DNA from 2 places in the Novosphingobium gossypii genome. Region 2 is predicted to be linked to the other one. Evidence: riboswitches for the same ligand, from Rfam matches in the RefSeq annotation. Region 2 holds a riboswitch; the other holds the start of a gene.
What was found. Region 2 has a riboswitch for thiamine pyrophosphate ahead of thiC (phosphomethylpyrimidine synthase ThiC). Riboswitches for the same ligand answer to the same signal wherever they lie in the genome.
Positions count from the first base shown of each region.

Region 1: linked by a shared signal. The riboswitch ahead of GGR40_RS09895 (TonB-dependent receptor) and the one ahead of thiC (phosphomethylpyrimidine synthase ThiC) in region 2 are both predicted to bind thiamine pyrophosphate.

Region 1 is NZ_JBNPXM010000004.1:96,027-104,007, forward strand. It holds gene GGR40_RS09870 (hypothetical protein) at 1-281, opposite strand, end outside; gene GGR40_RS09875 (TetR/AcrR family transcriptional regulator) at 784-1,407, opposite strand; gene GGR40_RS09880 (acetyl-CoA hydrolase/transferase family protein) at 1,544-3,058, opposite strand; gene GGR40_RS09885 (LysR family transcriptional regulator) at 3,173-4,048, shown strand; gene GGR40_RS09890 (sugar transferase) at 4,071-4,850, opposite strand; TPP riboswitch at 5,266-5,375, shown strand; gene GGR40_RS09895 (TonB-dependent receptor) at 5,466-7,709, shown strand; gene GGR40_RS09900 (phosphotransferase enzyme family protein) at 7,709-7,981, shown strand, end outside.
Region 2 is NZ_JBNPXM010000001.1:1,597-9,577, reverse strand. It holds gene GGR40_RS00055 (hypothetical protein) at 1-6, opposite strand, end outside; partial or broken gene GGR40_RS00050 (DUF72 domain-containing protein) at 43-779, opposite strand; gene GGR40_RS00045 (hypothetical protein) at 776-1,063, opposite strand; gene GGR40_RS00040 (alkylphosphonate utilization protein) at 1,170-1,478, shown strand; gene thiC (phosphomethylpyrimidine synthase ThiC) at 1,519-3,378, opposite strand; TPP riboswitch at 3,442-3,553, opposite strand; gene GGR40_RS00030 (SOS response-associated peptidase family protein) at 3,597-4,214, shown strand; gene GGR40_RS00025 (glycosyltransferase) at 4,279-5,571, opposite strand; gene GGR40_RS00020 (energy transducer TonB) at 5,688-6,374, opposite strand; gene rpoN (RNA polymerase factor sigma-54) at 6,499-7,981, opposite strand, start outside.

The DNA.
Region 1 (7,981 bases), on a different contig from region 2:
AGCGCCGAGACCGGCAGGGTATAACCATGGTGCCAGGCGCGCACGGACAGCCGGCGCAGCGCTTCGAGCCGCTCGTTGGCAAGCATCGGCGAAGGCGGCGTCGGGCCTAGGATCAGGCGCGCCAGCCAGCCCCGCTTGCGCTGCGTTTTCAGGGACTGCATCCCGTCGTTACGCGCCAGAGCGACGATCCGCCGCTCCATCAGGGTCAGCGCATCGACCGGGTGAGACAATGAAATCGGCAGCGCCTGCAACGCTGCATCGGTGAAGTCGATGAAGGCCATGTCCGTTGCTCCTGCGTAAGAAGGGCGAGTGGGGATGTGCCCCGGCGCACACCCCGGGACAGGGGGAAAGGGTGCGCACCGGGGCGGCCTCCGGCTCGGGGCAGCCGGAAGGGTTCGGGGACAAGGCTCTCCCGGCGCCGGACATGCGTATGTCCAGTCGTCGGCAGAAGCCGGTTGTGAGTCATCGAACTGCAAACCGCCCCCTAGTGAAGGATGGTGGGCCTGCAGTTGTCTGGCGGCCGGTCAGGACCGGTCGGTTGGGGAAATACCCGAGGCCGGGGGGAGGCGATTCGGGCGGTTCGTTTCTATACCAGACGGTATATATTCAGGTGAGAGTAACGTCAAGCAGGTTTCTGTACCGACCGGTAGATTAGCCCTCGGGAAAGGTTTTCAAGAGGGTGAATGCCGGTTGAACGAAATTTTTTCGCCGGCGCGAAAAATGCGGCATGTCAGCCGCGACGCTATCGGCCGCCCTTCCTCTACGGGGAAGGTGCGGTCTGCTTCAGCGCCCCGGCCACATCGCTAGGAAAGTGTCGACGCTGCCCTGCAGTTCTTCAGGTTCCGCACCGCTTTGGGCTTTTACCGAAAGGCCCTGAAGCACCGTGGTAAGGCAGCCGGCCAGCTTGGTGGGGCATACCGCGTCCGGCAGATCGCCTTCTTCGCGAGCCTGTTCGAAGCGCTTGATCACCGCCGCTTCCGACGAAGCACGGCGCTTGATGACATCCGCGCGGATCGAATCCGCCTCGGTCGAGCAGGCGACAGTGCTGATCACGCCAAGACAGCCATGGGGATCGCTCTTGCCGCAATGAGTCGCCAGCGCGCCGCTCAGCAGACGTTCGGCCACGCCGCGGGCCGTAGGTGCTTCCAACGCCTTACCCATGTAGGCCAGCTTGTCGCGCTCGTAGAGGTCCAGCGCCTTCTTGAAGAGCGCTTCCTTGTTCCCGAAGCAGGCATAAAGGCTGGGCTTGGTGATGCCCATCGCGTCCGTCAACTCTGCCAGCGATGCGCCTTCATAGCCGCGGCTCCAGAACACCCGCAGCGCGGCTGCAAGGGCCTCGTCAGGATCGAATTCGCGGGGACGGCCCCGGGATCCAGTGGGGCCCACGGAGGGTGCCGAACATTTCATACCGGGCGGTATATAGGTTTGGGGTCCGGCAGAGTCCAGTGTGACCGAACTGTCATTTTGGTGAGCTTTGCGGGTCATGGTTGAAAGCGTTGTAACCTTTGCTTCCTGTCGTCACCCTGAACCCGCGTCAGCCTCATCACCCCGGCAGCATCGTGCCGGTATCGATGAAGCGCTGGTGCCACGAAAGCGCCTCCGCCGGCAACGAAGGTGCATGGCGACCATAAGAGCCATGGTACGCACGGTCATAATAATCGCGCAGGGCGTCGCGATAGATCGGGTGCGCGCAGTTCTCGATGACCAATGCAGCCCGCTTGCGGGGCGTCAGGCCGCGCAAATCCGCCAGGCCCTGCTCGGTGACGAGCACCGCCACGTCCTGCATGATATGATCGACGTGCGCCGCCTGAGGCACGATGGCGGAAATCGCGCCGCCCTTGGCCGTGGACGGCGTCATGAAGATCGAGACATAGGCGTTCCGGGCAAAGTCGCCCGAGCCGCCGATGCCATTCTGGATGCGGCTGCCCATTACACATGTGGAATTGACGTTGCCGTAGATGTCCGCCTCGATCAGCCCGTTCATCGCTATGCAGCCCAGGCGGCGGATCAGTTCGGGATGGTTCGAGATTTCCTGCGGGCGCAGGATCATCCGGCTGCGATAGCGTTCCATTTCGGCGTTGATGCGCTCTGCAGCCTCCGGCGAAAGCGAGAAGGCGGTGGCCGATGCCATGCGCAGCTTGCCGGCGTCGATCAGGTCCAGCATCCCGTCCTGGATGACTTCGGTGTAGGCGGTCAGGTCGTCGAACGGCCCCTTGACCAGGCCGGTCAGCACCGCATTGGCGATGTTGCCCACGCCCGACTGGATCGGCAGCAACGATGCCGGCAGGCGCCCCTTGACTACTTCGTGAGACAGGAACTCGATGATGTGGTCGGCGATCTGCAGCGCGCTGTCATCCGGCGCGGTGAAAGGCAGGTTGCGGTCGGGCGCGTCGGTCTCGACGATGGCGACGATCTTGGCGGGATCGCACTGAAGCGTATCCTGTCCGATGCGATCGTCGGGGCGAACCAGGGGGATCGGTACGCGGTGCGGCGGCAGGGCAGTGCCGTAGTAGATGTCATGCACCCCTTCCAGCGCCGGGTTCTGCCACGAATTGACTTCAAGGATTACGGCTTCGGCGCGGTCCAGCCAGGTCTTGTTGTTGCCCACCGACGACGACGGCACCAGCGAACCGTCGGGCCGGATCGCCGTGACTTCCACCACCGCCACGTCAAGCGGGCCGAGGAACCCCTGCCAGGCCATCGGCGCCACCTGCGACAGATGCATGTCGAGATAATCCATCTCGCCCTTGTTGATGCGTTCTCTCGCGATGGGGTCGGAGTTGTAGGGCAGGCGCAGTTCGATGCCGTCTGCCTTCGCCAGCGCACCGTCAAGCTCGGGCCCGGTGGAAGCGCCGGTCCATACTTTCACCCGCATTGCGCGCCCCGCAGCATGTTCCGCTTCGATCCGTTCGGCCAGCGCCATCGGCACCGCCTTGGGATAGCCGGAGCCGGTGAAGCCGCTCATGCCCACGGTCTGGCCGTGGCGGATGAGCGCGGCGGCGTCGCTTGCGGACATGACCTTCGAACGCAGGTCGGGGCGGGCGATACGGTCTGTCATGAATGGCCTCTCATTGTCTCGCAGCCTTCTGGGCGCTGTAGCACGTTCTTCGATCCGTGCGTCGATGAACACAATAGCTCAATTCAGCACATCACTTGTGCTATATGCGTTCAGATGAGCGACCTGATGAGATCACTGCGCCTGTTCGTCCGCCTTGCCGAGGAAGGCAGCTTCTCCGCATTGGGGCGGCGCCAGAACCTTAGCCACACCACCATATCACGCGCCATCGGCGATCTGGAGGACCATTTCGGCATCCGCCTGTTTCAGCGCACCACCCGCCGCCAGACTTTGACCCGCGACGGCGAAAGGCTGCTGGAACATGCCGTGGCGATCCTGGATCAGGTGGGTATAGCGGAGGCGGACCTTGCAGGTGAAGTTGCCGCCCGTGGCCTTGTGCGCGTCGGAGTGACTACGGCACTGGGCCTGCATTATGCACAGCGGCTGGAAACCCTGCGCGTGGGGCACCCGGACCTGACAGTGGAGTTCCTGGTCGCGGATTGGCGCGAAGCGGCGGCAGGGGGCGGCCTGGATTTGTGGCTACAGGTGGGCGATGCGGACGCCGGGCATGGTATTGCGCTGGGATCCGTACCGCGTGTCTTGGTCGCTGCGCCCGATTACCTTGCGCGCCACGGTGATCCCGAGAATGCGGATGATCTGATGACGCACCAATGTCTGGTCTATGGATACGGCGCCCGCCCCGAGCCGTGGGTCATCGGCGGCAGGGAATTGCGCGTGACAGGCTTCCTGCGCGCCAACAGCAGCGAAGCTGTGCTCCGGGCAGTGCGGGGTGGGCTTGGTATCGGCCTGTTACCGGCAATCCAGGTGGCCGACGATCTGGCGCGCGGGCTGATGCAGCAAGTGCTGCCGACTGCCGCCATTGCGCCTTTGCCCATCTACGTGGCTACCGCCTTTCGCGGGATACGGATGCCGATGCGCGCGCAGGTTGTCATGGACTTCCTTGTCGCGGAGTTCCCCGTCGGGGCGGCATGATCCGCCGCGATCTTCGTCGGCCTTAGAACACTCCGCGCGAAGACAGCACCGCTGGAACCGTACGCAGGCAGATGGCAAAGTCATAGGCCGTCGATTTGCGCATGGCGTAAAAGGCGTCCAGGCGCACGCGGGTTTCGTAAGACACGTCGTTGCGCCCGCTGACCTGCCACAACCCGGTCAGGCCCGGCCTTACCGAGCAGTAGAACGCGAACCTGTCACCGTAGCGCGGTATCTCCGCTTCCACGATGGGGCGCGGGCCGACGATGCTCATGTGGCCGGCAAGGATGTTGAACAGCTGCGGCAGTTCGTCGAGGCTGCTCTTGCGCAGGATGTGGCCCAGCGGCGTGATGCGCGGGTCGCGGCGCAGTTTCTGATCGCGATCCCATTCGGTGCGCGCTTCGGGGCTGCTGGCCAGCAGTTCCGCAAGGACTTCCTGCGAATTGACCACCATGGTGCGGAATTTCAGGCAGGGAAACAGCTTTCCGTCCCGGCCAACGCGCCGCTGGACGAACAGCGCCGGCCCCGGCGTCGAAATCTTGATGGCGATGGCCGTGAGGATGAGAAACGGCAGGAAGACGAGCGCTGCCAGAAACGCCATCATCACATCGAACGTGCGCCCCAAGGCCGTTTGCGGCTGCACAAGAGCAGCTTCTGCGATGCTGGGCAAGGGAAGGGGCGGGGCGGCGGTGGTTTCCGGCTCCGGATTTCGGAACGGGTAAGCCGCCGGATTTTCATAGACGGTAAGCGGGATGGCCGGGCCAGTTCTCACCGTGTCGCGATACTGCGTCGAAAGAGCTTCCATTGAACCTACCCACCTGAACCAAGTGCAATCTCTAGGATTTCTGCGGCATGTTTTGGTTTACGGCATGGTAATAGAAGTTAAGGGGCGGTCAATAAGGCCTTGCTGCAATGCGGCATGACTATTTAGTCCGATTACAATCAAATGTGATCGATTTCGACAAGCGTGCGTTATCCGATTCGGCAAAATGCTCGGTACTTTGTCTCCGATGTTTGCTCCGTTGCGGATAGTTCGTAATTTTAATCGTTCGATTTGGATCATTTACCATGATGCTTTGGTCCATACAGGGACGAAGTGCAATCGATTGCTCGTCGAATGTTCAACTCGATCGACCGAATCGTGGTTAAGAGTTCTTGTCACAGCGAAATCCGCACCTCTTCTTTTAATGCTTTTCAGTCGGTGCCGAACGTCCTAGACGGCCGCACCCCCGGGGGGCCGCTGATGCGCGGCTGAGAGGTGGTCAGCAGACCACGACCCGCTGAACCTGATCCGGTTGACACCGGCGTAGGGAGGGCCAGCGGCGATCCATTGTTTCCGTTGCCCTCCGATTGGAGTGGACGCGACGTTATGATGGCCAAGTTCTCTATTGCCGGCACAACTGCTCTGGCAGTCCCGCTCATGCTGCTTGGATCGCCGGCGTGGGCAGCGGACGCGGAGAACGACGGCGGCACCGATATTCAGGTTATCGGTCATCCAGACCCTGAGGGCCTGCTGCCCGACCAGACCGCGCCCAAGGCGGTCAGCGCCATCTCCGCCGATTTCATCACCAAGCAGGCGCCGACGCTGAACGCATATCAGCTGGTGAACCTGCTGCCGGGCGCCAATGTCTCGACCAGCGATCCTTATGGCCTTTCCGCAACGTCCAGCCTGACGATGCGGGGCATGGGGCAGGACGCGATCGGCGTGCTCATGGAAGGAGCGCCGCAGAACGACATTGGCTACTACGTGGCATACCCGTCGCAGTTCGCCGACGCCGAGAACGTGCGGCAGGTGACGCTGGCGCAGGGGTCGGTGGACATCGATTCGCCCGTCGTCGGCGCCACCGGCGGCCTTCTGTCGCTGACCCTGGACGATCCACGCCCCGAAAGCGGCGCGCTGGTGAACCTGTCGGCAGGTTCGTATGACGAACGACGCGTCTTCGTACGGCTGGACAGCGGAACGATCGGGGCAACCGGCTTGAAGGCCTTCGTCTCCTATTCCAACAACCGCGCTGACAACTGGCGCGGTGCCGGGTACGACAAGCGCCAGCATGTGGACGCCAAGCTGCTGCGCGAATGGGGCGACGGCAACCGCGCCAGCATCGCGGTGTCGTACAACGATGCCAGCACATCGTCCTATCCCAGCCCGACGCTGGCAGACTGGAATGCGTCCGGTCGGGGGTTCAACTACGACCGCCGCTACACCCCCGGCAGCACCAGTTACTGGCGCCTGTACCGCAGCCCGTTCCGCAACATCTATTTCGCCGCGCCGGTGCATCTCAAGCTGAATGACCGGCTGACGTTCGACAGCACGGCCTACCTCCAGTTCGGCCACGGCAACTCGCCTTACGGAACGCAGCTGACCACCACGGGCAACTATCTGGGGACGGAGGAACTCACCCAGGCGGTATCGCTGCCGGGTGCCGTCGATGGCGTTGCTACGGTGCTGGGTAACTGGACCGGCAAGCAGGTGCGCATGGGCGACGTCAGCAAGCTGACGCTGCGGGCGGGCGCACACACGCTGACGGCGGGGCTGTGGTTCGATCGGGGTACCGATCGGGTGACGCAATCCTACACGTCCATCGACGACCGGGGCCGTCCGGTCGATACCTGGGGTTATCAGGACAAGGCGATCCGCACCGCCGACGGGCGGTTGCTGGCCTATGAGAACTTCCGCACGGTGATCGTCAACAAGGGCTTCTTCGTGGCCGACAGCATCGCGCTGACGCCCCGGCTGGGGCTGGATCTGGGCTTCAAGGGCGTGAGCGTGCTGCGCAACGGGCGCAATTATCTGCCGGGCCCGCAATCGCGCGTGCGGTTCGACAGTTTCGCCGCCCTGCCGCGCGCCGCCGTGCACTTTCAGCTGGATGACCGGCAGCAGCTGTTCGCCAACATCGCGACCAGCTTCCGTGCGCCCTCCGAATTCACGCTGTACGATGGCTATTACGGCGGCGAGGTTGTCAGCCGCGGCACGACTGCGCTCAAGAACGAATATTCGGTGTCGCAGGAACTGGGCTATCGCTACATCGGGCCAAGCCTGTCGTTCTCGCTGACCGCGTTCCATTACCACTTCCGCAACCGGCAGGTGGCGACGGTAATCGACAACGGCGGCGCGCTGGTGAATTCGACGATCAATGCGGGCAGCCAGACGTCCTACGGCCTTGATGGAGAGATCGATTATCGCCCGGCAAAGGGCATGAGCATCTATGTCTCAGGAGAGTATCTGCATGCCCGGCTGAACGATGACCTGCCGGTGGACGGGGATTACCTGCCGACCAGGGGCAAGCGCGCGGTCGCCAGCCCAAAGTTCCAGTTCGCGCTGGGCACGACTTACGATGATGGCCGGCTGTTCGGCAGCACCGCGCTCAAGTACGTGGGACGCCAGTATTCCACCTTCATGAACGATGAGAGCATCAAGGGCTACGCGACGCTGGACCTTGCAATCGGCGTGCATCTGGCGGGGCTGATCGACGCGCAGCGCATGGACCTGCGGCTCAACGCGATCAACGTGACCAACCCGCGCGTGCTTTCGGGTGTGCAGACGATCGGCAGCAACGCGCTGGATACAGTGGGCCGCAACGGCACCGTCATCGCAGGGGCCGCGCCGACATACTACATTGGCAGCGGGCGGGCCTTCGTGGCGACCCTGTCGCGCGCGTTCTGATGGAGGAGCGTGCGGTCCATCTGGTGCATGGCATGGGCACGGCACTGGAAACGCCGACCTGGCCGGCGATCACCGAGCCCGAGGCTGCGGCGATCCTGTCGCAGTTTCCGGCGGCGGGGCGACTGGCGGGGGTTCGCTGGCATTCGCCCCGGCCATTCTCCGCCGCGGCCATCGTGGCGACGGACAACGGCGAGTTCCTGGTAAAGCGGCATCATCGTCGGCTGCGCACGCCCAGCGCCCTGATCGAGGAGCACGCCTTCATCGCGCACCTG
Region 2 (7,981 bases):
TTTCATATCAGCTCCAACGAACGGTTTACGGCGAAGTTGCCGTCAGAGTTTTGCGATGAGCGCCATGGCCGCCGCCGGTGCGCGTTCCTTGGCGCCATTGATGAAGAACGCGAAGACGTCCCGGCGCTCTTTGTCCCAGCCCGCCACGCGCCCGGCCCAGCCATCCAGTTCCGCATCCGGGTACCCCGTTTTCAGCTCGGCACGGGCATTCTGCAGGCGCGCATAGACGAAGGGCGCGCAGTCGGGCGCGTCCAGCACTGCATACTTGGGCGAGTCGGCCAGCACCACGGCCACTGCGGCCTTGCGGCACAAGTCGAAGAATGCAGGTTGTCGAAGCTCTCGTGCCGCGGCTCTATGGCGTGACGTACGTCCAGCCCGTCATGGTTGCCGGGCAGCAGGGCGAGAAAGGCGGCGATCTCCGCCGCGTCGAATTTCTTTGTCGCCGCGAGCTGCCAGTTGATGGGGCCGAGCTTGTCACCCAGCTCAGTCAGTCCCTGCGCCATGAACCGGGCGACGCTTTCGCCTGCTTCAGACAAGTCCTTGCGGTTGGTGCAGTAGCGGCTGCCCTTCAGGGCAAAACGGAAGCCTTGCGGTACGGCATCGCGCCATTTGGCGAAGCTGGCCGGGCTTTGCCCGCGATAGAAGGTGGCGTTGATCTCGGTGCCGGTCAGGTGTTCGCCGACGTAGGCCAGTTCGCGCGTCTGCGGCAGGCCCTTGGGATAGAACAGCCCGCGCCAAGGCTCATAGGTCCAGCCGCCGATGCCGACATGCACGCTCATGTCTTCTTCCGCGCCAGCCGCCTGCGATTGGCGCTGACCTTGCAGCGATAGTGGCGCACCGCTTTCCCTGCGCTTTTCGGAGAGACGCCTGCGGTTGCCAGCATCATCCCCACTTCGGTGGCGGCCTTGACCTTTTCCGACACCATCAGCCGATTCTCGCGATCGCTGCCGCGCCCGGTCATCATGTCGGTGGTGCGCATGCCCATGACCATCAGGCTTTCCGCCCATAGCCAGTAGCTGTCGTGGGCCAGTTTCATCCAGTCGGCGGCATCGTCACGGCGCATGCAGGATTCTCCGTTGGGAGACCGCAACCTAGCACACCCTGCCCCGCTGCGAAGCTGGTCAAATCGTCCCCGGCCTGCCAAGGCGCAGCCGGAGGAGATTGCCCGCGTGACGAACGACGAAGAGGACTACATCTACGACGAGGACAGCGGCGAATGGCTCCCCGCGTCCGAGCTGGCCGCCCGGCGCGCGGCGGCGGACACCGTCGAAGTGCGCGACGCCGTGGGCAACCCGCTGGCGGACGGAGATTCGGTGACGCTGATCAAAGATCTGGACGTCAAAGGCGCAGGCCAGACCCTGAAGCGCGGCACCGTGATCCCCTCCATCCGGCTGACCGGCGACGCGCAGGAGATCGACTGCCGCTATCCCGGCATCAAAGGGCTGGTCCTGCGCGCCGAATTCGTGCGCAAGCGGTAAGGCTGCGTCGTCCCGGATCAAGTCCGGGACGACGGCATTCTCAATCGTGTTCGCGGCCGCCTGAACCCATGTAGAGTTCGCTGCCCGTTTCGCGGAACACCTTGCTCATCTGCGCCATGCCGGCTTCCGCGTCTTCTACGGCGACGAAGGTTTCGACCGGTGCGTTCTGCGTTGCCGCGAACTCGCGCACTTCCTGACTGATCTTCATCGAGCAGAACTTGGGGCCGCACATGGAACAGAAGTGTGCTGACTTGGCCCCCTCGGCGGGCAGGGTCTGGTCGTGGTATTGTTCTGCCGTATCGGGGTCGAGCGACAGGTTGAACTGGTCGCGCCAGCGGAACTCGAAGCGAGCGCGGGACAGGGCATCGTCTCGCACGCGCGCCGCCGGGTGTCCTTTGGCAAGATCGGCGGCGTGGGCGGCCAGCTTGTAGGTGACGACGCCCACCTTCACGTCGTCGCGGTCAGGCAGGCCAAGGTGTTCCTTGGGCGTCACGTAGCAGAGCATCGCCGTGCCGTACCATCCGATCATCGCCGCGCCGATGCCGCTGGTGATGTGATCGTAGCCCGGCGCAATGTCGGTGACGAGCGGCCCTAGCGTGTAGAACGGCGCTTCACCGCAGGCGGCCAGTTGCTTTTCCATGTTCTCCCTGACCTTGTGCATCGGCACATGGCCCGGCCCCTCGATCATCACCTGCACGTCCTGCGCCCACGCCCGCTTCGTCAGTTCGCCCAGCGTGTAAAGCTCGGCGAACTGCGCTTCGTCGTTGGCGTCGGCGATGGAGCCGGGCCGCAGTCCGTCGCCCAGGGAATAGGCGACATCGTAGGCCTTCATGATCTCGGTGATCTCGTCGAAATGTTCGTAGAGGAACGATTCCCGGTGATGCGCCAGGCACCACTTGGCCATGATCGAACCGCCACGGCTGACGATCCCGGTAACGCGCTTCGCCGCCAGCGGTACGAAGGGCAGGCGCACCCCCGCATGGATGGTGAAGTAATCCACGCCCTGCTCCGCCTGTTCGATCAGGGTGTCGCGGAACACGTCCCAGGTCAGGTCTTCGGCCACGCCGCCGACCTTTTCCAGCGCCTGATAGATCGGCACCGTCCCGATCGGCACGGGGCTGTTGCGGATGATCCATTCGCGGGTGTCGTGGATGTTGCGTCCGGTCGACAGGTCCATGACCGTGTCGGCGCCCCAGCGGGTGGACCAGACCATCTTGTCGACCTCGATCGCCACGTCGGATGCGACGGCGGAGTTGCCGATGTTGGCGTTGATCTTCACCAGGAAATTGCGACCGATCGCCATCGGTTCGCTTTCGGGATGGTTGATGTTGCTGGGGATGATGGCCCGGCCCCGCGCCACTTCCTCGCGCACGAATTCTGGCGTTACGTAGTCGGGAATGGCCGCGCCCCAGTCGTTGCCGTCGCGCGCGTATTCGCGCAGCATCGCGCGGCCCAGGTTTTCGCGCTCGGCCACGTACTCCATCTCGGGCGTGATGATGCCGCGCCGGGCGTAGTGCATCTGGCTGACGTTGCCCCCCGCCTTTGCGCGCAGCGGCCGCTGCACCACGTTGGGAAAGCCCGGTACGCCCGCTGAGCGATCCGGCCCTTTCAGGCCATTGTCCTCGGGCTTCACTGCGCGGGCGGCGTAATCCTCCACGTCCCCGCGCGCCAGAATCCACTCGCGCCGCTTTGGGGGAAGGCCCGCCGAGATATCGATCGTCGCATCGGGATCGGTGTAGGGGCCAGAAGTATCGTAGACCCGCACTGGCGGCTCGCCGCTGCCGGGTTCAAGGTGGATCTCGCGCATGGCCACGCGCAAGGGGCCGACGTGGATTTTGCGCGATCCGCGTATGGGGCCGGTGGTGACACCGATTTCAAGCCTGGAATTTACGTCTGCCATGGAATGCCTCTCTGTTTTTCCATGGGACGGAAAAAGAGATGCAACCGCAGGCGTGAACACGGTTCTCCACCCGACGCTCCACTTCCTCCGCCCGTATTAACGGGTTCAGGTTCGACGGGTCTTGTGGAGCATACCCACAACTCTCAGCCACTTGCTGGCTCCCCGGGGACGAGGGCGAAGATAGACGCGGTCAGGCCACAGGTCTAGTGCCCTGCGCAATGCCGATGCTTTATCGCCTTGACGCCCCCGCCCCCGAAGTCGCGCACCAGTTCGGTGCCGAATCCGGGAACGACCCCTGGGACGGCGGCCACATCGCACCGGGGCAGTTCGCGCCGGCGATCACGGCGGGCCGGGAGGCAATCGCCGGGCCACGCCCGCAGCACCGCACGCCGCGCCGGATGATCCCCCGTCTATGGGGCGTGCCCCCACCGCCCTCGGTGCATGAGGCGCGCGGCATTCTGACGGTGCGCAATCTGGAAAGCCCGTTCTGGATCGGCAACTTGCGCAACAGCGAGTTCCGCTGCCTGGTCCCGGCCACCGCCTTCATGGAATGGGGTCGCCCTTCCCCCACTGACGGCAAGCGGCGACAGGCGTGGTTCGGATGCGCCGACCAGCCGGTGTTCGCCATGGCGGCGGTATGGAAGGACAGCGAGATCCCCTCCTTCGCGCTGCTGGCCTGTCCCGCCAACGCGGCGCTTCGGGCAGAGGGGCGTGAGACGATGCCGGTGATCCTGCCCGCCGACGCAGCGGTGCAGAGCACGTGGCTGCGCGGTGGGTGGGACCGGGCCAGAGCGCTGGTGCAGCCCTATTCGTCCTCGCTGATGACGGTGCGCTAAAACGTTGGAAGGGCGGCCTCTTCGTCGAAGAAACCGCCCTTGACCGGGGACACACCTTCGAAAGTCACGCCGCCGCGGATTGTTCCCGCTTGCTCAGCAGCGCCAGCAGAGAAATTTGGTTGAAGAACCACATCCGTTCCAGATGCAGGTTGCTGTACTTCGCCAGCGTGTTGGCGAAGGTATAGGGCGAATACCAGTGGTTGTGATCGGGGTGGACGCCTTCCAGGAACACCCCGGCCTCGGTGTCGTAATCGAAGTGGCGGGTGCGGCACTGGAATGCGTCGGGCACGGATATGAGGAACAGCGGCGCGTCAATCGCCTCCACATCGGCCAGAAAAGCGGCGATGTCGGGGACATGCTCCATGACTTCGGGGACCAGCACGACGTCGTAGCTGCCGGTCACCTGCGCGATATCGGTGAACAGTGCCCCTGAGACGTGCGGGCGCAGCGCCTCCAGTGCCTCGCCATGCGGGTCGAGGCCGTCCAGTCGCGCACAATGCGGCTCCAGCGCAACGTGCAAGGATGTAGCCGGGTCGGTGATGGGCCAGTCGGCACAGCCAAGGTGCAGCACCCGCTGCCCGGCGCAGAGGCCCGCCAACACCTCCAGCCGCCCCAGATCCGCCAGTTCCGATCCCACCGGCACCCGTTGGAGGAAGTAGGGCGCATGAATCCGCTCCAGCGGTGAGATGGGCGCATCTGGAACCGGCGCGGCGACTTCGGATACGTCGATCGCGTGCATCGTTTCATACCCGCGCAGGGTCGATCCCCAGAGCTGGTGCGCATAGACCGGATCGGCACCCTCATAGGTCACGCCGGTGAAGTGGCGCGGAATGAAGTAGTGGCTCGGGTAGATGCGCAGCGGCGTGTAGGCGAACTTGCGATAGCAGTCGGTCAGCCGCTGCGGCCCCACCGTCTGCCATGCCATCGCGTCCGTCACCGTCGGCGATGCGGCGATGTCCTCTACGATGCGGCGAACGAAAGGGTTGCCTGCGCCGCAACCGAAATAGCCTGCAGCGATCAGGCCGGGCCGCGCGATCTCGCTTTCCCAGCAGGCGAACGCCTCGCAATCGAGCAGCCAGTCGTCGAGCGGGCGGGCGCAGACCGAATCGGCGTCGAACACTACGCCGCCGTGCTCCAGCAGGATTTCCCAGCGCATCATGTCGGCCACGCCGTTCAGTTCGCGCGCGCCCATTTCGGCCATGTGGCGTGCGTTGACCCAATTACGGTCCCCCAGTTCCGCATTGCCCCATAGGCGGAACTGCCAGTCGGGATGCGCGCGGCGCCAGGTGTCGATGCAGTTGTCGGGACGCCTGCTTTCGTCGCCGACCCAGATGAAGTGGAAGGTCTTGGGGATCATGCCGCCAAGGCTAGGACTAACATGGTGAATCGCTTGTCCACCTGCGCCTACGGGAAAGCCGAAGCCCGGCCGCCGCGCAAACGACGACCGGGCCACCCCCGAGTTGTTCAGGTCCGTCAGTCGTTCGGGATCACCCAGCGGATGGTGCCATCGTAAGTGCCTGCCGTCCGACCGCCGGTGGCATCGCTTGCCGCATCGAACCGGGCACGTTTGCTGACGTTGCGGCAGGTAGCGGCATCGAGCCCGGGGAAACCGCTGGACTGGGTGATGGTGCAGTCGCTCACCCGCCCGTTCGCGTCGATGGCAAGGCGGAACCGCACGGTTCCGGTGTGCCCGGCGCGGATATCCGCCGTGGGATAATCCGAAGTCGTCACCCACCCTGCCACGTTGCCGCGCGGCTTGGCCGTCCTGGGCGCAAAGCGCGCGGGCGGATCGCTGGGCGTGGACGAAGGCGGGACCAGCCCGCGATCGAGGTCGAGGCCGCTGCCGGTCGGCATCGGATCGATGGCGACGCCGGTGATGTCGGGCAGCGGCGCGACGTCGATCTTGGGCAACGGCGCGGTGATCGGCGTATCGCGAACCAGCTTCTGTTCGGGCCTGGTTTCCGGCGTCGGGAGGATTTCGGGCTCGACCGGTCTGGTCGGGAAGAACTCGCTGGCGAGGCGGGGGGGTTTCTCCTTCTCGAAGAACTTGACCGCAAAGCCGTTGACCAGCGCAATCGCCAGTCCGACCTGCATCAGGGCGACCGCGCCGCCCGTCAGAACCTTGCTTCTACTTCCGGAATTGCCGTCGACGTAAGACATGGGCTTCTCCTCAAGCATGGCCCGTATCCTTGGCGACTTACCGCAGATACGGCACCGGTCACGAAAGAGGAGAGTATCACAACCGTTTTACTTGGGAATGGCATTCATCCACTGTGGCTGAAATTTAACGCACGCCTGCCAAAGCCTTCTGACGGCGCCGCTGCACCGAGCTGCCCAGTCCAATCGCCTCGCGGTACTTGGCCACGGTACGCCGCGCCAGTTCGAACCCCCTGGCCTTCAGCAGGTCCACCAGCGCATCGTCCGAAAGGATCGCCTTGGGATCCTCGCCATCGATCAGTTGCCGGATCGCCGCCTTCACCGCTTCCGCCGAAGCCCCGCCCTCGCCGTCCGCCGATGCGACGCCCGAACTGAAGAAATACTTCAGCTCATAAGTGCCGCGCGGACAGTTCAGGAACTTGTTCGAAGTCACCCGGCTGACGGTCGATTCGTGCATCGAGATCGCCTCGGCCACGGTGCGCAGGGTCAGGGGCTTGAGGTGCGACACGCCATGACGGAAGAACCCGTCCTGCTGCTTCACCAGTTCGGCGGCGACTTTCAGGATCGTCTTCTGCCGCTGGTCCAGCGCCTTTATCAGCCAGTTGGCATCGGCCAGCTTGTCCGAAAGCCACGCGCGGGACGCCTTGTCGTCGCACTCGCCCTTCAGTTCCACGTAGTAGCCGCGGTTGACGATCAGCCGCGGCAAAGTCGCCTGATTCAGGGCGATGGTCCAGCCGCCATCGGCCTTGGGCGTGATGAGGATGTCGGGCGTGACCGCCCCGCTCGGCTCCCCGCCGAAACGCAGACCCGGCTTGGGGTCGTAGCCGCGCAGTTCGGCCAGCATGTCTGCGAAATCCTCGTCGTCGACGCCGCAGATCCGCTTGAGCCGCGATAGTTCGCCGCGCGCCAGCAGGTCCAGATTGTCGATCATCCGCGCCATCAACGGGTCGTAGCGGTCAGCCTCGCGCGCCTGCAGGGCGATGCATTCGGACAGGCCGCGCGCGCCCACGCCGGTCGGCTCGAGCGACTGCACCAGCGCCAGTCCCGGCTCCATGTCCGCCGCGCCGACGCCCAGATCGCCAGCCAGTTCGGACAGGCTGATCGGCAGGTAGCCCGCCTCGTCCAGTTGGCCGATGATGTAGCGCGCCACGCCTTCGGTGAAGGGATCGCGCGAAACCGCGCCGACCTGCGCCTCCAGATGTTCCGACAGGGTGCCGCCCAGAGCCGCTCGCTCGTCGATGCCGGGGCCTTCCTCGCCCCCGCCCATGCGCAGGTCCGATCCCCAGGCGGCATCGGCGCCGTCCCCCGTATCCCGATCCCGGTCGAGCGCGGCGGCATCGATGTCCAGCGGGCGGTCGTCTGCCGCGCGCCCTTCGCCGATCAGGCGATCGACGCCCGACGTCTCCAGCGCGGTTGCCCGAACATCTGCGGGCGGTTCCACCGTCTCGGCCGCCGGAGCCTGCGCGCCGACATCGAGTAGCGGATTGGCGTCCAGCGCCTCACCGATGAAGGTCTCGATCTCCAGATTTGACAGCGCCAGCAGCTTGATCGCCTGCTGCAGCTGCGGCGTCATCACCAGCGACTGGCTTTGCCGAAGATCGAGGCGCGGC